Regions from separate parts of the Amycolatopsis sp. 3B14 genome, predicted to be linked through region 1. Evidence: riboswitches for the same ligand, from Rfam matches in the RefSeq annotation. Region 1 holds a riboswitch; each other region holds the start of a gene.

Region 1 (6,799 bases):
TGAGCCTGCGCCACCTGCCACCCCAAATCAAAACCGGCCCCGCGAGATCCGCCGTCACCGGCGCCGCACGATCGGCGGCGCAAGTCGAGAACCAGCTCCGGCGAGATCCACGGTCAACGCACCCCAAGAACCAGCCCCAGGCACCACCAGCGCCGCGAGACGAACCCCGGCCCCGCGGGATCCGCCGACGCACCGGAACAAGCCCAGGCCCGCCGCCGGTCCCGTGTGGCGGCTCACTGCGCGCGGATGTCCGTCCGCAGTGGATGGTCCGGCGGGATCTCCACCAGCACGATCGACGTGCCGTCCGGGTCGGAGATGCGCGCCTCGTCCAGGCCCCACGGCTCGCGGCGGGCCTCGCGGTCCGGCACGACCCCGCGTTCGGCCAGCTCGTCGAGCGTGGCCTTGAGGTCGCGGACCTGGAACCACAGCTCGACGTCGGGGCTGGTGCCCTGCTCGCCGCGGCCGACGACCTCCAGGTAGCCCTGGCCGGTGAAGAACACGGTCCCGCCGGGGAACGTGCGGTAGATGGCCAGGCCGAGCACGTCCCGGTAGAACGCCGTGGTCTTCTCGGGATCGCGGGGGTGGATCAGCACCCGGCTGCTCAGGACGTCCATACCTCCTGCCTACCCCACCTGGTCAGGAAGCCGCAATCGCGGCAATTCCGGCCAGGACGACGACCGAGCCGGCCAGGCGGCGCGCCGGGTGCGGCTCGTCCAGCACGAGCCAGGCCGCGATCCCGCCCAGCACGATGCTCACCTCGCGCGCGGGCGCGACCAGGCTGACCGGCGCCATGCGCATCGCGTAGAGCACGAGCACGTAGGCGACCGGCGACAGCACCCCGACGGCCACCGCCTCCCGCCAATGCGCCCGCCACAGCGCGCCGATCCGCCCGTCTGCGCGTAGGGCCGCGGGCGCGAGCAGCAGGCTCTGCAGCACCGAACCGGCGGCGAAGTAGGTCAGCGGCGGGACGGCGAGGGCGTTGACGGCGTGGTCGTCCCAGAGCGTGTAGGCCGCGATGGCGACGCCGGTGAGCAGCCCGTAGAAGACCCCGGCCCGGCGGGCGCGGGCGTCCGCCGCCGAGCGCGGGCCGAGCCCGATGACCAGCACCCCGGTCACGACGAGAAGGGCACCGGCGAGCCCGAGCCACCCGGGCCGCTCGCCGAGCAGGACGACCGCCGCGAGCACCGACAGCAGCGGCCCGCTCCCCCGCGCCAGCGGGTAGACGACGGACAGGTCGCCGACGCGGTAGCCGCGCTGCAGCACGATGCCGTAGGCGACATGGAAGACCGCGGTCAGCAGCGCCGCGGGCAGCCAGATCCATTGTGGATGCTGCCCCTCGATCACCAGGGCCACGACGGCGACCGGAGCGCAGACCACCGCGGAGACGGTGTAGTAGAGGAAGACGAACCGGGCCCCGTCGTCGACCCGCTTGGCGGCGAGGTTCCACCCGGCGTGCACCACGGCCGCGACGAGGACGAGCCCGAGCGCCGTGCCGTTCACCTGCAGCCTCCCCCAGCCAGTGCGAGTGCCACGGTAGCGCCCTGCTAACCTTGTCGGTCGTTGCCGTGCGGCATTCCGCCAGGGAGGAAACCCGCACGCCGGGGCCGGTACAGCGCGGCAGCGAACCCACCGACAGATCGAAGGAGCGCCTTCATGGCCAACATCAAGTCCCAGATCAAGCGCATCAAGACCAACGAGAAGGCGCGCCAGCGCAACCAGTCGGTCAAGTCCTCGGTGAAGACCGCGATCCGCAAGTTCCGCGAGGCCGCCGAGGCGGGCGACAAGGCCAAGGCCGTCGAGCTGCAGCAGGCTGCCGCTCGCGCCCTGGACAAGGCCGCCAGCAAGGGCGTCATCCACGCGAACCAGGCCGCCAACAAGAAGTCGGCGATGGCCAAGCGCGTCAACCAGCTCTGAGCTTGATCTTCCGAGGGGCGGGCATCCGGCTGGGTGCCCGCCCTTCTGCCGTGCAGGGGTGACGGGTTCGTGAGCGGCGGGGACCTGAGACTTCCTGCGCCCCCGACTCCGGCGTCCGCACAGCCGGGGATACAGCTTGGGCACAACCCCTCACCCGGGCCCGTCGGCTGGCGAACTCAAGCACATCCCGAGCAACGGTGAGCCCGCGCTCCCGCGCGTCAAAAGACCGCCCGCCCCTGGCGCCACCGCTCGCCCCGAGCAACGGCGAGCCTGATCCAACACACCGAACACTTCCGCTTGGCCCCCGGGGCCGAACACACCTCTCGGCTCGAGCGACGGCGAGCCCCGCACCCACCGCCACGCCCACCAGACAACCGCAGTCCGACCCGCGCGCCGGACCCAACGCTCGTCCCGAGCAGCGGCGCGCCCCGCCTCCGGGCTGACCGCAACGGAACGCGGCGCCGAACTCAGCGCTTGTCGCGGGCGGCGGCTAGTTCCAGGACGGCCCGCTCGAGCGCGTAGGCCGGGTCCGCGGCCTGGCCCTTGACCTCGGCGTTCACCCGCGCCACCACGGCCATCGCCTCGGCCAGTCCGGCCTGCGTCCACCCGCGGGACTGCCCCTGCGCCTTGCGGATCTTCCACGGCGGCATGCCCAGCTCACCGGCCATCTGGTTCGGGTTGCCGCGGCCCGCCGCCGACACGCGGGCGATCGTGCGGACGGCGTCCGCGAGGGCGTCGGCGATCAGGACGTGCGCCACGCCGATCTGGAGCGCCCACCGCATCGCTTCGAGCGCCGCGCCGCGCTCGCCCGCGACGGCCTTCTCCGCCACCGCGAAACCCGTCACGTCCGCGCGGCCCCGGTGGTAGCGGCGCACGGCTTCCTCGTCGACCCGGCCGCCCGAGTCGGCCACCAGCTGCGACGCCGCCGCGGCCAGCTCTCGCAGGTCGGATCCGACGGCGTCGATCAGCGCGGCCACCCCGGCCGGGTCGATCTTGCCGCCGGCCTGCCGGACCTCGTTGCGGACGAACGACTCCCGATCGACCGGCCGGGTGATCTTCGGGCATTCGGTGACCTGGGCGCCGGCCTTGCGCAGCGCCGCCGGCAGCGACTTGGCCGCCTTGCTGCGGCCACCACCGGTGTGCACGACGACCAGGACGACACCGTCGGCAGGCATCTTCGCGTAGGCGAGCACCGCGTCGGCCAGCTCCTGGCCGATGTCCTGCGCGCCTTCCAGCACGATCACCCGGCCCTCGCTGAACAGCGACGGGCTGACCAGCTCGGCCAGGCCGGGCGGCGTGAGATCGGACACCCGGACCTTCGTCAGCTCGGCCGTCGCGTCCTCCCGGCGCGCCTGTTCCAGGGCGGCGCGGACGGCGCGCTCGACGAGCAGCTCCTCTTCACCGAGCACGAGCTGCAGGGGGGCGGAGGTGGTTGCCGGCGCGGTCACGGTTCAGATCCTCCCACGGACCACCGACAGCTCCGGAGCGTGATGAAACCCGCAGGGGCATGGCGTGCTCCGAGCGTGGTGCCGTATGTTGTCAACCAGGCATCGCGCGAGCGCGACAGCCACCACAACCGAATACCGCTCATCCAGAGGGGCAGAGGGAACGGCCCGACGAAGCCCCGGCAACCGGCGTCAGCCTGTCATCTCGATTCCGCGAGGTAGCTGACGATCACGGTGCCAATTCCGGCCCGCGTCAGCGGGGCAGATGAGGAAAGGAACCTCGCGATGACTGCAGCCCTCGATTCGACCACCACCCGTCGCACCGTCGACCTCGGTCCGGCCGTGGAACTGGTCTCCAAGGAAGAGGGCCACCGCCAGCCGCTCGCCCCGGAGTTCGTCTCCGCCGAGGACTTCTCGCCGCTGGAGGTCGCCTACGACTTCGGTCGCGTCCGCCGTGAGGACATCGAGGCGGGCCCGCGCAACATCTGGCGCTACAAGCGGCTGCTGCCGGTGCCTTCGAACGTCGAGGAGATCCCGAACACCGAGCCCGGCTGTACCAGGCTGGTGAAGGCCGACCGGCTCGCCAAGGCTCTCGGTGTGAAGAGCCTGTGGGTCAAGGACGACACCGGCAACCCCACCCACTCGTTCAAGGACCGCGTCGTCGCCGTCGCACTGGCCGCGGCTCGCGAGTTCGGGTTCGACACCCTGGCCTGCCCCTCCACCGGCAACCTGGCCAACGCCGTCGCCGCGGCCGCGGCCCGCGCCGGCTGGCAGTCCGTGGTGCTCATCCCGTCCTCGCTCGAGCGCGCCAAGGTCCTGACCACCGCGGTCTACGACGGCAACCTGATCGCTGTCGACGGCAACTACGACGACGTCAACCGCCTGGCCACCGAGCTGGCCGCCGAGCACGAGAACTGGGCGTTCGTGAACGTCAACGTCCGCCCGTACTACTCCGAGGGCTCGAAGACGCTCGCCTACGAGGTCGCCGAGCAGCTCGGCTGGCGGATCCCCGAGCAGATCGTCGTGCCGATCGCCTCGGGCTCCCAGCTGACCAAGGTGGACAAGGGCTTCCGCGAGTTCGCCAAGCTGGGCCTGGTCGAGGACACCCCGTACAAGGTGTTCGGCGCGCAGGCGGCCGGCTGCTCGCCGGTTTCCGCGGCGTTCCGCAACGGTCACGACGTCGTGCAGCCGGTCAAGCCGGACACCATCGCCCGCTCGCTCGCGATCGGCAACCCGGCCGACGGCCCCTACGTGCTCGACACGGTTCGCCGCACGGGCGGCGCGATCGAGGACGTGACCGACGAAGAGGTCGTCGAGGGCATCCGCCTGCTCGCCCGCACCGAGGGCATCTTCACCGAGACCGCCGGCGGCGTCACCGTCGCGACGGCGAAGAAGCTCATCGAAGCCGGCAAGATCGACCCGGACGCCGAGACCGTCCTGCTCATCACCGGTGACGGCCTGAAGACCCTGGACGCGATCGAGAACGAGGTCGGCCCGAAGGCGACGGTCCCGCCGTCGGCGGCGGCCGTCCACAAGGCTCTGGGTCTCTGACAGCTCCTCGGTCTCCGATCAAGGTGCCACCTCACTTTCCCCGGCGCACAACGGCTGGGCCGGACTGGTCGGGGATCACCGCGGTGTCGCCGTCGGTGTCCGTGCGGGCGATGAGTGCGCCGTCCGCGGTCAGTGTTTCGAGTGTCGTCCGGTTCGGGTGGCCGTAGCGGTTGCCCGGACCGACGCTGACCAGCGCCAGCCGCGCGGACACCGCGGCCAGGAACTGCGGCAGCGAGAACCTGCTGCCGTGGTGCGGCACCTTCAGGATCTCCGCGTGCAGATCCGTTCCGGCGGCCAGCAGGTCAGCCTGTGCCGCGAGTTCGACGTCGCCGGTCAGCAGCACGCTGCCCGCCGTGGTGCGAGCTCGTAGCACGACCGAGCCGTTGTTGATCTGTGTTCCGTCGTCGTCCTCTCCTTCGGACACGTAAGTGGGACCCAGCACTTCGAGACTCAGCGCCGGCCATTCGAGCCGTCGCCCCAGGTCGAGTTCGAGCAGCGGAACCCCTTGGCGAGCCGCGATCTGGCCGGCCTGCCGCCACGCCCAGCCGGGCTGCCGCCCTGGCCCGACCGCGATCGCGCCCACCGAGCGCCCCTCGAACACCGAGTCGAGTCCGCCGATGTGGTCGGCGTGCAGGTGGCTCAGCACCACCAGCGGCACCCGCTCGATGCCCAGCCGGTCCAGACAGCGGTCAGCCGGTCCCGGCTCGGGCCCGGCGTCGACCACCACCGCCCGTCCTGGCTCACCGGTGGCGAGCACGAGGCTGTCGCCCTGACCGACGTCACACGCCACCACCGCCCATCCCGGCGGCGGCCAGCCGGGCGCGATCACCTTGCCCGGGACGACGAGTAACAGCGCCCCGGCCAGCGTCAACGCCAACAGCACCCGCAAGCGCCGATGGCGCAACGCCAGCACCACGGCGACGGCGGCCACCAGCGCAAGAAACCCGCCCCACCAGCCGCTGGGCCACGCCAGCACCGCGCCGGGCACCTCCGACGCCCGCCGCGCCACGACGATCAGCCAGCCCGCCTCCGGCCCGGCCAGCCGGACGATCAGCTCCCCGCCGGCGGGCCACGCGGCTGCGACGAGGGTCGCGAGCACCCCGAACACGGTCGCCGGCGCGACCACCGGCGCGGCCAGCACGTTCGCCGCCACGCTGACCAGGCTGAGCTGCCCGGCCATCCCGGCCACGACGGGCGCCGTCACGACGAACGCCGCCGCAGGCACCGCCAGCCCTTCGGCGAAGCCCGGCGGAACGCCGCGCCGCTGGAGGCTCTCCGCCCACCGCGGCGCGAGGAGCACCAGACCGGCGGTCGCGATCACCGACAACGCGAAGCCGAAGCTGACCGCCATCGCCGGGTCCCACGCCACGAGGACGCAGGTCGCGGCGGCCAGTGCGGGCACGACTGATCTTTCCCGTCCCAGCGCCAGCGCCAGCAGGGCAATCCCGCCCATGACTCCGGCCCGCAGGACACTCGGCTCCCCACCCGCCAGGACCACGAACCCGGCCAGGGCCGCCCCGGACAGCGCCGCGGACAACCGTGGCCCTGCCCGCAACAGCCGTAACAGCAGCAGCACCGCGCCGCACACAATCGCGACGTTGGACCCGCTGACCGCCATCAGATGGGTGAGGCCGGCGTCGGTGAACTCGCGGTCGAGCCGTTCGGACAACCCGCTCGTGTCGCCCACGACGAGCCCCGGCACCAGCCCGGCCTGCTCCTCGGGCAGGACCCCGCACGCGTTGCGAAGCGCCTCGCGCATCGACTCCGCGGCGCGCTGCCACCAGGGAGCCTCCGTCGCTGCCACCGGTGGCCCGCGGACGTAGATCGCGGCTACGGTCAGGTCGGCGTCGCGCGGCGGGGCCAGCTCGCCGCTAGCGGTGACCTCCTGC
Region 2 (6,799 bases), on a different contig from region 1:
TCACCGTCGGTGAGCACGACGCGCTGTCCCCCTCGCCGCAGGCGCCGGTCGGTGACGGTGGCGTCATCAAGCTGGAGCGCGGCCGCAAGCTGAACCTGGTCGTCGACGGGGTCGCCCGCGAGTCCTGGGTTCGCGCGACGAGCCTGCAGGAAGCCATCACGCAGCTGGGCCTGAGCGGCCAGTTCGGCCCGGGCACCGCGTTCTCGATGCCGCTGGACGCGGAGCTGCCCCTCGACGGCGCGACCGTCGAGGTCAAGACCCTCAAGGACATCACCGTCTACGACGGCGACGCCGCCCCGCGCCAGATCAGCACCACCGCGATCACCGCGGAGGAGTTCCTGGCGGAGCAGGGCATGTCGCTCGGCCCGGACGACGAGATCGAGGGCGGCCTGGCCCTCAAGCTGACCAACGGCGCCGAGGTGCACATCTCGCGCACCGGGGTCACCGTGATCAACCAGGAAGAGGACATCGATCCTCCGGTCCAGGAGATCAAGGACGCGACGCTCGACGCGGGCGACGAGGTCGTCCAGGACCCGGGCACCGCGGGCAAGAAGCTGGTGACCTACCGGATCACCAAGCGCAACGGCAAGGAGACCGCCCGCGAGGAGCTCTCGACGAAGGTGATCGTCGAGGCCAAGCCGAAGATCGTCCGGGTCGGCACGAAGCAGCCGGTGATCAGCGACAGCGCCATCTGGGACGCGATCGCGAAGTGCGAGTCCGGCGGCAACTGGTCGATCAACACGGGCAACGGCTACTACGGCGGCCTGCAGTTCAACAAGAGCACGTGGGACGCCTACGGCGGCGACCAGTACGCGGCCTACCCGCACCAGGCCACCCGTGAGCAGCAGATCGCGGTGGCGACCAAGGTGCGCGACGACCGCGGCGGCTACGGCGCCTGGCCCGTCTGTGGCGCCAAGGCCACCAGCTGACCCCCACAGCACACACATCATGACCCCGGCCTGCGGCCGGGGTCATCTTCTTTTCCGGGTCACCTTCCACAAGTGCGGTACTCGCGGGCCAGTAGCATTCCCGGCGTGACCGCACTGCTCGGACCAGCCGAGATCCGTGGCTTGGCCGCCGAGCTGGACGTCCGTCCCACGAAGAAGCTCGGCCAGAACTTCGTGCACGACCCGAACACGGTCCGCCGCATCGTCGACCTCTCCGGAGTGGGCGACGGCGACCACGTCCTGGAAGTCGGTCCCGGCCTCGGCTCCCTGACCCTCGGCCTCCTGGACTCGGGCGCACAGGTCACCGCCGTCGAAATCGACCCGGTCCTCGGCGAGCGCCTGCCGGCCACGATCACCGAGCGCGCCCCCGAGGCCGCCGCCCGGTTCACCGTGCACATCCAGGACGCCCTCAAGCTCCAGCGGGCGGACCTGGCGCAGGAGCCCACGCACCTCGTGGCCAACCTGCCCTACAACGTCGCCGTCCCGGTGGTCCTGCACCTGCTCGCCGAGCTGCCGTCGCTGGCGCACGGCCTGGTGATGGTGCAGACGGAGGTCGCCGACCGGATGGCCGCGGGCCCCGGCAGCCGCATCTACGGCGTCCCGAGCGTGAAGCTCGCCTGGTACGGCCCGGCCCGCAAGGTCGCGCCCGTGCCGCGCGCGGTGTTCTGGCCGGTGCCGAACGTCGACTCCGCGCTCGTCGGCTTCGAGCGCGCCGCGGAACCGGTGTCGGACGCGGACCGGGACGAGGTCTTCGCCGTCGTCGACGCCGCCTTCGCCCAGCGTCGCAAGACCCTGCGCGCCGCGTTGTCGTCGTGGGCGGGCTCGGGGGAGAAGGCCGAGGCGATCCTCCGCGCGGCCGGCGTCGACCCTCGCGCGCGGGGCGAGCAACTGGGGGTAAGGGACTTCGCCAAGATCGCCAAGAGCAAGTCCTTACCACCGTTTGTGTGATCTCGCACCCTGATCCGGACCAGGGACTTGCCAAGAAGATGTGAAGTCCGTTCTACTCTTTGAGGTATCCATCCCGAGCGGCTGAGAGACCTGGCTCGCCGAAGCCGCAGCAACCACCCCACCCGGGCGCAGGTGCTAACGCCAGGACCGATGGAGGATTCCTGTGTACCGCACGATGCTCACGAGGCGCCGCGTCGTCGACGAATGTCGTCGCACGGTCTGCGCGTGTCGTCGCTGACCGCTTTCCCTTCACCACCATTTCCTGATTTCGCCTGACCGTCCTCTGTAGACGGTCTACTTGGTGTGCGGTCGGCGCGTTCGCGCCCGTTGTGCTGGAGCCATTCGTGATCACTGTCGAAAACCTGACCAAGTCCTTCCCCGGTGCCGCCAAGCCCGTCCACGCCCTGCGGGACGTGAGCGTCGAGGTGCCCGCCGGCGCCCTGTTCGGCGTCGTCGGCCCGGCCGGCTCCGGCAAGTCCACCCTGACCCGGTGCATCGCCCTGCAGGAGAAGCCCGACCGCGGCGTGGTGCGGCTGGACGGCCTGAACACCACCGGTCTCGACGGGCGGAAGCTGCGCGAGGTGCGCCGCCAGGTCGCGGTGCTGGACGCGCAGCCGGTGCTGCACGCCGAGCGCACCGTGGCGGGCAACGTCGCGGCCCCGCTGGAGCAGCTCGGCCTGGAGGGCCCGCAGCGGCGCAGCCGCGTCGGCCGCCTGCTCGACCTGGCCGGCCTGACCCAGCGCGCCGCGCTGCGCCCGAGTGAACTCACCCCGGGCCAGCGCCGCCGCGTCGCGCTCGCCCGGTCGCTGGCCGCGGGCCCGGCCGTGCTGCTCGCCGACGACCCGACCGCCGGTGTCGGCGCCGAGGAGACCGGCGCGGTGCTGACCGTCCTCGACCGCGCCCGCGCGGAGCTGGGCGTGACGGTGCTGCTGACCACCCAGGACGGTGCCGCGGTGCGGCGCGTCTGCGACGGGGTCGCGGTGCTGGAGGACGGGCGGCTCGTCGAGCAGGGCACCGTCCTGGAGTTGCTGGCGAACCCGGCCAGCAAGGTCGCGCAGAGCCTGCTGCCCCCGATCGACACGCCGCGCAGCCAGTCGTCGAGCTACGACCGGTCCGTCGACGTGGTGCTGATCGGCTTCGCGGCCGTCGGCGCGCTGCTGCCCGAGGCCTCCGCCCGGTTCGAGGTCGAGCTCGCCACCATCGGCGGCGGCCTCACCCGCGTCGGGGACACCCCGGTGGCCCGGTTCCGGGTCGGAGTCAACGGCAGCCAGGCCGACGCGGCGCTGGCGTGGATCGCCGACCGCGGCGCGCACGTCGTGCACCCGAAGGAAGGCCCGAAGAGCGTCGTCGCGGCCTGACCAGGCGCGAGAGGAGGGGCGTCCCGGCCGGGGCGCCCCTCCTCGTCTCACTTCCCCCGGACCAGGACCCCGACCGCGATCGCGCCCGCGGCCACGATCGCCGCGGCCCAGCCGTTCGCCACCGCGTAGCCGTGCACGGTCGCCGCGGGCAGGGCCAGCCCGGCGACCGAGGCGGTCGCGCTCGCGGCGATCGTGTTCAGCGACGCCGTGCCGATCGACGCGCCGACCTGCTGGGACGTCGTGATGAACGCCGACGCCACCCCGGCGTCCTTCGGCTCCACCCCGGCGGTCGCGATGTTCATGACCGTAGGCATCGCCAGTCCGGCGCCTGCGCCCATCACCAGTTCCACCGGCAGGACCAGGCCCCAGTAGGACGTGTCGACCGACAGCTGGGTCAGCCCGGCGAGCCCGGCGGCCATCAGCAGGAGCCCGATGACCAGCAGCGGGCGCGGCCCGGTCCGCGGGATCAGCCGCCGGGTCAGCAGCGTCGAGACCGTGACGTTGCCCAGCAGGAACGGCAGGAACGCCAGGCCGGCGCCGAGCGCGCCGAAGCCCATGATCGCCTGCAGCTGGTAGGTGAGGAACAGGAACATCCCGAACATCCCGAACGCCGCGACGGCGATGGTCAGGAAGCCCGACGAGCGGGCGCGGTCGGCCAGGATGTGCAGCGGCAGCAGCGGGTTCCGGACCCGGGCCTGCCGGAACACGAACCCGGCCAGCAGCACGACCGCCGCGATCAGCGTGCCGAGCACCACGGGCGACCCCCAGCCGCGGGTCGCCGCCTCGGAGAATCCGTAGACGAGCCCGGCGATCCCCGCGCTGCCGAGCACTCCGCTGAGCCAGTCGAGCCGCGTCTCGCGGTGACCACGCACGTTCGGCAGCACGAACCAGCCCGCGATCGCGGCGGCGATCGCGATCGGCAGGTTCACGTAGAGGCACCAGCGCCAGGACGCGTACTCGGCCAGCGCGCCACCGGCAACCAGGCCGACCGCGCCGCCGGACATCATGATGGCGCTGAAGATCCCGAACGCCTTCGCCCGTTCCTTCGCCTCGGTGAAGGTGATGGTCAGCAGCGAGAGCGTGGACGGCGCCAGCAGCGCGGCGAAGACCCCCTGGGCCGCGCGGGCGCCGATGAGCAGGCCTGGACCGGCGGCCATCCCGCCGAGCGCGGACGCGGCGGCGAACCCGAGCGCGCCCACGATGAGCGTGTTCTTGCGGCCCAGCCGGTCGGCCAGCCGCCCGCCGAGCAGCAGCAGGCCACCGAAGGCCAGCGTGTAGGCGGTGATCGCCCACTGGCGGGCCACGTCGGACATGCCGAGGTCGGCCTGCGCGGTGGGCAGCGCGATGTTGACGATGGTGGTGTCGATGATGACCAGAAGCTGGGCGAGCCCGACGACCGCGAGCGCCCACCACTTTCTCGAGTCGGCCGGTGCCGTCACCGGCGCCGGAGTGGTTGTCGTCATGGTGGAAACCCCCTGGTGGAGAACTGGGTTAGACTGAGAGCAAGCATTACTAGTCGGCCGACAAGTAATGGCGCTGTGGACAGGCTAGGCCTATTGCTAGCCGGGCGTCAAGCAAGTTTGAGAGTTCCTCAGGAAGGACGGTCATGGCGGGGCGGCGGACCGACACGCGCGAGCGCATCCAGCAGATCGCGCTGGACCTGTTCGTCGAGCAGGGCTACGAGAAGACGTCGTTGCGGGAGATCGCGGAGGCGCTCGGCGTGACCAAAGCCGCGCTCTACTACCACTTCCGCACGAAGGAAGACATCGTCCACAGCCTGATCGAGGACATCGGCGCCTCGCTCGACGAGATCATCGAGTGGGCGCGGGCCCAGGACGACCCCGCGCAGACCCGCGAGGAGCTGCTGCGCAGGCTCTCCGACCTGATCCAGGGCCGGTTCGGCCCGATCATGCGGTTCATGCAGGACAACCAGCCCGCGCTTAAGGACCTGCACGCCGGGCACGTGCTCGCCGCGCGGCTGAAGGGCCTGTTCACGTTCCTCGTCCCCGCTGACGCCAGCGCGGAGGACAAGTTGCGCTCCCGGCTCGCGCTGGTCGCGCTGATGGCCGGCAACAACCCGCAGTTCCTGGATGAGAACCCGAGCAAGGAGTCGGCCGACGTGGCGCTGCGCGTCGCACTGGAGCTTGCCTCTCCGCGCTCTCCGGCGGGCACGTAGGCTTGACTGGTGCTCGCCGTCGTACCGCCACCTGTCACCGTCAGGGTGCCTTCGAAGATCAACCTGCACCTGTCGGTCGGCGACCTGCGCCCGGACGGTTTCCACGACCTGACGACCGTCTTCCACGCGCTTTCGCTGACCGACGAGGTCACCGTCGCGCTGGCCGAGGAGCCGGGTGTCGAGGTCTATGGCGAAGGTGAGCAGGTCGTGCCCACCGGCGCCAGCAACCTCGCGTGGCGTGCGGTCGAGGCGCTGGCAGCGCACGTCGGCAAGACCGACGGGGCCGCGAACGTCCGGGTGGTCCTCCGCAAGGGGATCCCCGTCGCGGGTGGAATGGCGGGCGGCAGCGCCGACGCCGCCGGCACGCTGGTCGCCCTCGCCGCGCTGTGGAAGCTGGACATCGGGCGCGACGAGCTCGCCGGGATCGCCGCGAAGCTCGGTTCGGACGTGCCGTTCGGGCTCTATGGCGGCACCGCGCTGGGCACTGGCCGCGGCGAGCAGCTGGTGCCGGTCCTGTCGCGGCACACCTTCCACTGGGTGCTCGCGTTCGACCAGCGCGGGTTGTCCACGGAGCGCGTCTACAAGGAACTCGACCGGCTCCGCGAGACCGGCAACCCGCCGCGCGTCGGCTCGCACGCGCCGGTCGTCGAGGCGCTGGCCTCCGGCGACCCGCGCCAGCTGGCCCTGCTGCTCGGCAACGACCTGCAGGCCGCCGCGGTGTCCCTGCGGCCCGGCCTGCGCCGCACGCTGCGCGCCGGGGTGAACGCCGGCGCGCTGGCCGGCACCGTGTCCGGTTCCGGCCCGACGTGCGCGTTCCTGTGCGCCGACGCGGAGTCCGCGCTCGAGGTCGCGGCCGAGCTGGCCGGGGCCGGGGTGTGCCGGACGGTCCGGGTCGCGCACGGCCCGGTGCCGGGCGCGCGGCTCGTCGGCGGCGACGAACACCGGCCCACTCCTCCGCAGGTGCACGCGTAGTGGCTAACTTGATCAACCTCGAGGCGGTCTCCAAGTCCTTCGGGGTCCGCCCCCTGCTGGACAACGTCTCCCTCGGCGTCGGCGAAGGTGAGCGCATCGGCGTCGTCGGTCTCAACGGCGGTGGCAAGACCACATTGCTGGAGGTCCTCTCCGGACTCGCCGAGCCGGATTCCGGCCGGGTGAGCCAGGTCCGCGGGCTGCGGCTCGCGGTCGTCACCCAGCGCACCGAGCTGGCCGAGGGCAGCACGATCCGCGACGCCGTGCTCGCCGGTTTCGACGCCGAGCACGAGTGGGCGGCCGACGCCCGGGTCCGGTCCATTGTGGAGGGGCTCGGGATCACCGGGCTGGGGCTGGACAACCCGACCGCGACACTGTCCGGTGGGGAGCGTCGCCGGGTC
Region 3 (6,799 bases), on a different contig from region 1:
GTGGCCCTGCACGACGGCGTGGTAGCCCTTGTCGACGGTGCGTTCCTTGAACGCCCGCTTCAGGACGGTGTACGCGTGCTCGCTCTTCGCCACCACCATCACGCCCGTGGTGCCCGCGTCGAGGCGGTGCACGACGCCCTGGCGCTCCGCCGCGCCGGAGGTCGAGATGCGCAGCCCGGCCGCGGCGAGCCCGCCGACGACCGTGGGCCCGGTCCAGCCGGGGCTCGGGTGCACGGCGACGCCCACCGGCTTGGACACGACCACGATGTCGTCGTCGTCGTGGAGGATGCGCAGGCCGTCGACCGGTTCGGCGACCACCTCGACCGGGTTGTCCGGGTCGGGCAGGGTCACCTCGAGCAGCACACCGGCGGAGAGCCGGTCGGACTTGCCTGCCGGGCGGCCGTCGAGCAGGACGTCGCCGGACTCGGCCAGCTCCGCGACGACCGTGCGGGACAGCCCGAGCAGCTTCGCCAGCCCGGCGTCGACGCGCATGCCGTCGAGCCCGTCCGGGACGGGCAGCATCCGGGCGCTCAACGCTTGGCCCTCTTGACCGTGCCGTCGTACTCGCGGCCGAGCAGGGACAGCAGCACGATCAGCACGCCGCCGACGCAGATCGCCGAGTCGGCCACGTTGAAGACCGGCCACACGTCCCCGTTGGGCGCGAACAACGACACGAAGTCGACGACGTGGCCGCGCAGCACGCCGGGCGCGCGGAAGACGCGGTCGGCCAGGTTGCCGAGCGCGCCGGCGAGGATGAGCCCCAGGCCGATCGCCCAGCCCGCCGACCGCAGCCGCTTGGCGAACCAGATGAGCGCGATCACCACCCCGAACGCGACGATCGCGAACACCCAGGTCATGCCCGTGACGCCCATGCCGAAGGCCGCGAACGGGTTGCGGATCAGCTGCAGGTAGACGAGCCCGCCGAGGACCCGGACCGGCTCGTGCCCCTCCAGGGTCGCCACGACGACCGACTTGGTCACGACGTCCGCCACGAACACGACGATCGCGATCACGGCCAGCAGCAGGGCGCGCCGCTTGGGCGGGGCGGCCTGCTGCTCGTCCGGCACGGTGTCCGGTTCCGGGGAGGGCTGGGGGTCACTGCTCACCCCGCCATTGTCCACGCCTGCCGCGACCGCCCCGGCGCAGGCCGGGAAACCCGGTCAGCGCGCTGCCTAGCCACGCGAGGCCGGGCGGGCGAAGGCCACCGCGAGCCGGGGGCCTGCCTCCCGCACCACCGCGCACGCCGGACTCCCAGCGGCCGCGCGCTCCCTGCCCGCGGCGGCGGTCGCACCGATTTCCCGCAGCCGCCCGCCGCTCAGCGCAGGAAGTCCGGCAGCGGCCGCGGGTCCGGGCACGGCGCCCACCGGCCGTCGACCACGCCGTACGTCCACCGCGCGCCCCGCGCGACGATCTGCCGCAACGCGGTCACCAGCCGGTCGACGTGCTCGGTCGTGGTGCCGAGGCCGAGGCTCACCCGCAGCGCCTGCTGGCCCTCCCCGCCGTTGCGCTCCACCAGCCGCCGCACCGCGATGTGCGCGCAGAACGCGCCGTCGCGGACGCCGATGCCGTACTCGGCCGACAGGACCGCCGCCACCCAGCCCGGCTCGAACCCGTCGAGCACGAAGCTCACCGTGCCGACCCGCTCCGCCGCGCCGTCGAACAGGCGCAGCTCCGCCAGCCCCGGCACCGCGGCGAGACCCCGCGTCAGCCGCTCCAGCAGCTCCCGCTCGTGCGCGGCCACCGCGTCCCACGACGCCGCCAGCTGCTCGCACGCCACGCCCAGCGCGTACACGCCGACGGTGTTGGGCGAACCGGCCTCGTGCCGCTCCACCCCGCTCTGCCACGCCACCCCGAGGCCGTCGCCGTCGCGGCGCACCAGCTTCGTGGCCCCGCCACCGGCCAGGTACGGGTCCGCCGCGCGCAGCCAGTCGCCGCGCCCGATCAGCGCGCCCGCGCCGAACGGCGCGTACAGCTTGTGCCCGGACAGCACCACGTAGTCGACGTCCAGCTCACGCACCGAGATCGGCCGGTGCGGGGCGAGCTGGGCGCCGTCCAGCGCGACGCGCGCGCCGTGCCGGCGGGCCACCGCCGCGATCTCCGCCACCGGCAGCAGTTCCCCGGTCACGTTCGACGCACCGGTGACGACCACCAGCCGCGGCCCCTCCGGGCACTCCGCCAGGGCACTGTCCACAGCGGACACCGCGGCCAGCCGCGTGTTCGGCAGCGGGATCCGGCGCACGTTCGGGCCGCGCCAGGGCAGCAGCGCGGCGTGGTGCTCGGTGTCGAACAGGACCACCGACGTGTGCCGCGGCACGCTGCGGGCCAGCAGGTTGAGCGCGTCGGTGGTGTTGCGGGTGAACACGACCGCGTCCGAGCGCCGGGCGCCGACGAACCGGCGCAGCACGTCCCGGGTGCGCTCGTAGACCTTTGTGGACACCTGCGAGGCGAACCCGGCCCCGCGGTGCACGCTCGCGTAGTGCGGCAGGAACTCGTCCACCGCGCGGCGCACGGCCTCCAGGCACGGGGCGCTGGCCGCGTGGTCGAGGTTGGCGTAGTCCAGCTCCCCGCCGGTGACCAGCGGGACGGCCGCGGCGGCGGTGACGGCGGGGGTGGTGACGCGTTCGAGAGCGAGAGTCATCGAAAGGCTCCTCGGGTCCAGGGACCCGCCAGGGGGTCCGCGCTTGCCCGCCGCACCTCGCGACGAGCCAGGTCCTCACCCGGGGCACCCCACCGCGGAAGGAGGGTTGCCGGCCAGCGAGCCGGGGCTTGGCGCTGGCACTCATGACCTACGCGGACACAGTAACCGATCGCCCCCGCCGCGCGCCAGCGGGTCTCAGGTGCCGGACTCGCCCTTCCAGCGCGCCAGCGGACCGGCCCGGTCCACCGCGCGGATGCGCCGCTCGGCGGCCTCCCGCGCGGACTCGGTGCTCACGATCAGGATCTGGTCGCCACGCTGCAGCCGGTCGGTGCGCTGCGGGGTGAAGCTGCGGCCGTCGCGGACGATCAGGCTCAGCGACGCCCCGGCGGGCAGCCGCAGCTCCGACAGGTACACGCCGTGCAGGTGCGAGCCGGGCTGGATCTTGACCTGGAGCAGCTCGGCCTGCAGCTCGTCCAGCGGCGCGGCGTCGACCTCGATCTCCTTCGGCTCGGTGTCCGCCTTCAGCCGCAGCACCCGGGCCAGCGGGCCGAGCGTGAGGCCCTGCACCAGGGTGAGCACGATCACCAGCACGAATACCGCGTCCACGAGCCGTTGCGCGCCGGGCATCGCGTGGGAGAGCGGGATCATCGCCAGCACGATCGGCACCGCGCCGCGCAACCCCGCCCAGGACAGGAACACCTGCTCGCGCAGCGGCACCTTGAACGGCAGCTGCGACACCAGCACCGACACCGGTCGCGCGAACACCAGCACCACCGCGGCGGCGATCAGGCCCGGCACGATCGACTCCAGCAGCCGTTCGGGCGAGGCGAACAGGCCCAGCAGCACGAACAACCCGATCTGGGCGAGCCAGCCGAGCCCCTCGGCGAAGGACAGCGTGTCCGAGCGGTGCGGCAGCCGGGAATTGCCCAGCACGACCGCCGCGACGTACGTGGCGAGCAGGCCGGAGGCGTGCAGCAGCTGCCCGGACGAGTAGGCCACCACGCACACCGCGACCGTCGCGAGTGGATAGAGGCCGGTGGCGGGCAGCGCGGCGCGGCGCAGCGCCCACGCCCCGGCCAGGCCGAGCAGCAGCCCGAGGACGAGGCCCGCGCCGAGTTCGTAGACCACCAGCAGCGGCAGCGACCAGTCGATCCGGGTCCCCTCGGCCAGCACCACGACCGCGATGTAGGCGGGGGCGTCGTTGATCCCGGACTCCAGTTCCAGCGCCCCGACGATCCGCCGGGGCACGCCGACGCCGCGCAGCACGGAGAACACCGCGGCCGAGTCGGTGGAGGACAGCACCGCGCCCCACAGCAGCGCCATCCGCCAGTCCAGGCCGAGCAGCCAGTGCAGGGCGGGCCCCGTGATCGCGATGCTCAGCCCGACCGCCACTGTGGACAGTGCCACTCCCTGCCCCAGCGCGGGTTTCACCGCCGACCACCGGGTGGTCAGCCCGCCCTCGGCGAGGATCATGACCAGCGCGGCCAGGCCGAGCGCCTGGGTGAGGAACGGGTCGGAGAACTGGATGCCGAACCCGGCTTCGCCGAGCAGCACGCCGATCACGAGGTAGAGCAGCAGCGACGGCAGGCCGAGGCGGGTGGAGAAGCGGACCGCGAGCACGGCGGCGAGCAGGACGGCCGAGCCCAGCCCCAGCACGACCGGCAGCTCGCCCACCCGCACCTCCCCTGCCCGGTTTGTCAGGCATTCAGGATAAGGAGGCGGGGTGGCCTGCCGCGCCCCGGTGGGTCCCGCAGCAGCTCGACGGGCTGTCGCGCCCGCGTTTCCCTTGCCCGGCAACATGGACGCGGGCGGGTGGGTTCGACGGCAGGTGCGCACACGATGACGACGAGTGGCCAGTGCAAGCCCCGCAGGAGCACCCAAGCGTCAGGCCGCCCCGGGGCGGTCGGCGGGCAGCTGCGCGCCCAGGAGCGCGAGCGGCTCCCCGGCGGCCTCGGTCACCACCACCGCCCGGTCGGGCCGCCGCACGAACCAGCCCGCCTCCACCCCGCGCTCGAACAGCGCCGCCGGGAGCGCGCCGCCCAGGTGATCGCGGCGCTCGGTCCAGTCCAGGCACGCCCGCAGCAACGGGCGCCGCCCGGCCGGGATCGTCACCCCCAGCTCGCCGAGCACCGAACGACCGCGCTCGGTCAGCGCGAGGCCGTCCCCGTCGGACACCAGTCCCGTCCGGATCATGCCGTCACGCAGGGCCACGCCCACCGTGCCGGCCAGGTGGTCGTAGCAGGTGCGCGCGAACGCCAGCCGCCGCACGCGCAGGGACTCGCGCAAGCCCGAGGCGGACCGGTGCCCGGCGTGCTGCGCCAGGTGCTCGATCAGCTCGGCCACCCGCGGGTCGGCGATCCGCACGTAGGCGTGCCGCCCCTGTTTCACCCCCGCCACGAACCCCGCCTCCTTCAGGCGGCTGACGTGTTCGCTCGCCGTCGACGGCGCGATCCCCGCCGTACGGGCCAGCTCCCCGACGGTCCACGCCCGCCCGTCGAGCAGGGCGAGGCACATGGCCGCCCGGCTCGGGTCGGCGAGCACCGCGGCCACCTCGGCCAGTGCGATCGTCTCCACACCCGCCACGCTAGTGGCCGCGCGTTTCGGCCGCGGCCGAAACGTCAGCTCAGCGCGCCGAGGAAGGCCGAGGACACCGTGACGGCGGGCTTGGAGGAGTCCGACCCGAGCAGCAGCACCGCGAACGCCACGTCGTCGCGGTACCCGGCGAACCACCCGTTCGCCTGGCTGCCGTCGCCGAACTGCGCCGTGCCGGTCTTGCCGTACACGACACCGTCGCCGCGCAGCCCGGTCGCGGTGCCGCCGGTGACGACCTCGCGCATCATCGTCCGCAGCGCGGCGATCACCTCCACCGACGGCGCCCGGTAGCCGGTGTTCACCGACGTCGCCAGCTCCTGCCACAGCCGCGGCGTCACCTCGTCGCCGCGGGCGACGGTGGCCGCCATCAGGGCCAGTCCGAACGGGCTCGCCTGCACGGTGCCCTGCCCGATCGCGGACTCGACCTGCTCGGCGCCGCTGGTGGTGGGGACCACCTTGCCCGCCTCGGTGGTGATGCCCGGGATGGTGAAGTCGGCGTTGAGGCCGAACCCGCTGGCCGCGTCGGCCAGCGCGTCCGGCGGCAACGTCGAGGCGAGCTGCGCGAACGTGGTGTTGCACGAGTGCGCGAACGCCGAGTGCAGCGGCAGCGGCGGGTAGGAGAACTGGTCGTCGTTGGGGATCGTGCGCTGGCCGATGCGCGCGGTGGCCGGGCAGTCGGCGATCGTGTCCGCGGTGGCCGCGCCCGACTCCAGCAGCGCCGCCGCGGTGGCGATCTTGAAGGTCGACCCCGGCGCGTACAGGCCGTTCAGCGCCTTCGGCTCGGCCCCGGCCGCCGCGTTCTGCGCCACCGCGAGCAGGTCGCCGGTGGAGGGCTGGATCGCCACCAGCATCGCCGGGTACGCCGCCGAGTCGACCGCCCGCTGCGCCGCCGCCTGCGTGGGCAGGCTCAGGGTCGTGGTCAGCGGCGCCACCTCGACGTCGCCCTGGCCGAACAGGGTTTCCTGCACCGCGCCGTCGACATCCGTGCTGACCACCGACCAGCCGCCCTGCGACCGCCCGGACACCGTCCGCTGCAACGCGGGCACCAGCAGCGGCGCCACGCCCGGCTCCGCCGGCTGCGTGCCCGCCGTCTGCCAGGTCAGGACGGGCCTGCCGTTGCGGTCGACCACGGCGTTCTTGCCGACGCGCGTGCGCACCGCCAGCTGCTGACCGGCCCGCAGCTTCGGGTGCACCACCGCGGGGCTCCAGTGCACGAGCCAGCGGCCGCCGGCGGCGACCAGGTCGAGGCTGTTGTCGTAGGACCACACCTGCCCGGCCGCGATCGTCCAGCTGACCTGGAACGTCGCGGTGGCCCGGGTGGCGGCGGGCGTGACCTGGCCCAGCCGCGCCGAAACGGACACCGGGGCCAGGCCGCGGCGGGCGTCGGCGAGCAGCACGCTCGCCGCGCGCGGGTCGTCGGTCAGCGCCGCCGCCGCGTCGGCGTTGCCCTCGGCGAAGGCGAGCAGGAACCGTGAAGCCACGGTGCCCGGGTCCTCGGCGCCGGAGCCGCTGGCCTGGGGCTTGTCCGGCGAGGACCCGCCCCACACGACGACAACGGCCGCCACGACG

Evidence for each region. Region 1 has a riboswitch for S-adenosylmethionine ahead of thrC (threonine synthase). Riboswitches for the same ligand answer to the same signal wherever they lie in the genome.
Region 2: another riboswitch for S-adenosylmethionine. It lies ahead of ACCP09_RS09845 (methionine ABC transporter ATP-binding protein); the one in region 1 lies ahead of thrC (threonine synthase).
Region 3: another riboswitch for S-adenosylmethionine. It lies ahead of ACCP09_RS29695 (aminotransferase class V-fold PLP-dependent enzyme); the one in region 1 lies ahead of thrC (threonine synthase).

The regions. Positions count from the first base shown of each region.
Region 1 covers NZ_JBHZEN010000004.1:133,949-140,747, forward strand. Annotated here, with positions in the region: gene ACCP09_RS03345 (class I SAM-dependent methyltransferase) at 1-3, shown strand, start outside; gene ACCP09_RS03350 (VOC family protein) at 234-614, opposite strand; gene ACCP09_RS03355 (EamA family transporter) at 637-1,500, opposite strand; gene rpsT (30S ribosomal protein S20) at 1,654-1,914, shown strand; gene holA (DNA polymerase III subunit delta) at 2,382-3,362, opposite strand; SAM riboswitch class I at 3,499-3,631, shown strand; gene thrC (threonine synthase) at 3,645-4,910, shown strand; gene ACCP09_RS03375 (ComEC/Rec2 family competence protein) at 4,942-6,799, opposite strand, start outside.
Region 2 covers NZ_JBHZEN010000018.1:8,253-15,051, reverse strand. Annotated here, with positions in the region: gene ACCP09_RS09855 (transglycosylase family protein) at 1-929, shown strand, start outside; gene rsmA (16S rRNA (adenine(1518)-N(6)/adenine(1519)-N(6))-dimethyltransferase RsmA) at 1,035-1,895, shown strand; SAM riboswitch class I at 1,961-2,052, shown strand; gene ACCP09_RS09845 (methionine ABC transporter ATP-binding protein) at 2,240-3,253, shown strand; gene ACCP09_RS09840 (DHA2 family efflux MFS transporter permease subunit) at 3,301-4,716, opposite strand; gene ACCP09_RS09835 (TetR/AcrR family transcriptional regulator) at 4,860-5,429, shown strand; gene ACCP09_RS09830 (4-(cytidine 5'-diphospho)-2-C-methyl-D-erythritol kinase) at 5,439-6,401, shown strand; gene ACCP09_RS09825 (ABC-F family ATP-binding cassette domain-containing protein) at 6,401-6,799, shown strand, end outside.
Region 3 covers NZ_JBHZEN010000056.1:93,731-100,529, reverse strand. Annotated here, with positions in the region: gene ACCP09_RS29705 (RluA family pseudouridine synthase) at 1-534, opposite strand, end outside; gene lspA (signal peptidase II) at 531-1,106, opposite strand; gene ACCP09_RS29695 (aminotransferase class V-fold PLP-dependent enzyme) at 1,316-2,638, opposite strand; SAM riboswitch class IV at 2,673-2,787, opposite strand; gene ACCP09_RS29690 (potassium/proton antiporter) at 2,834-4,312, opposite strand; gene ACCP09_RS29685 (ArsR/SmtB family transcription factor) at 4,523-5,212, opposite strand; gene ACCP09_RS29680 (penicillin-binding transpeptidase domain-containing protein) at 5,257-6,799, opposite strand, start outside.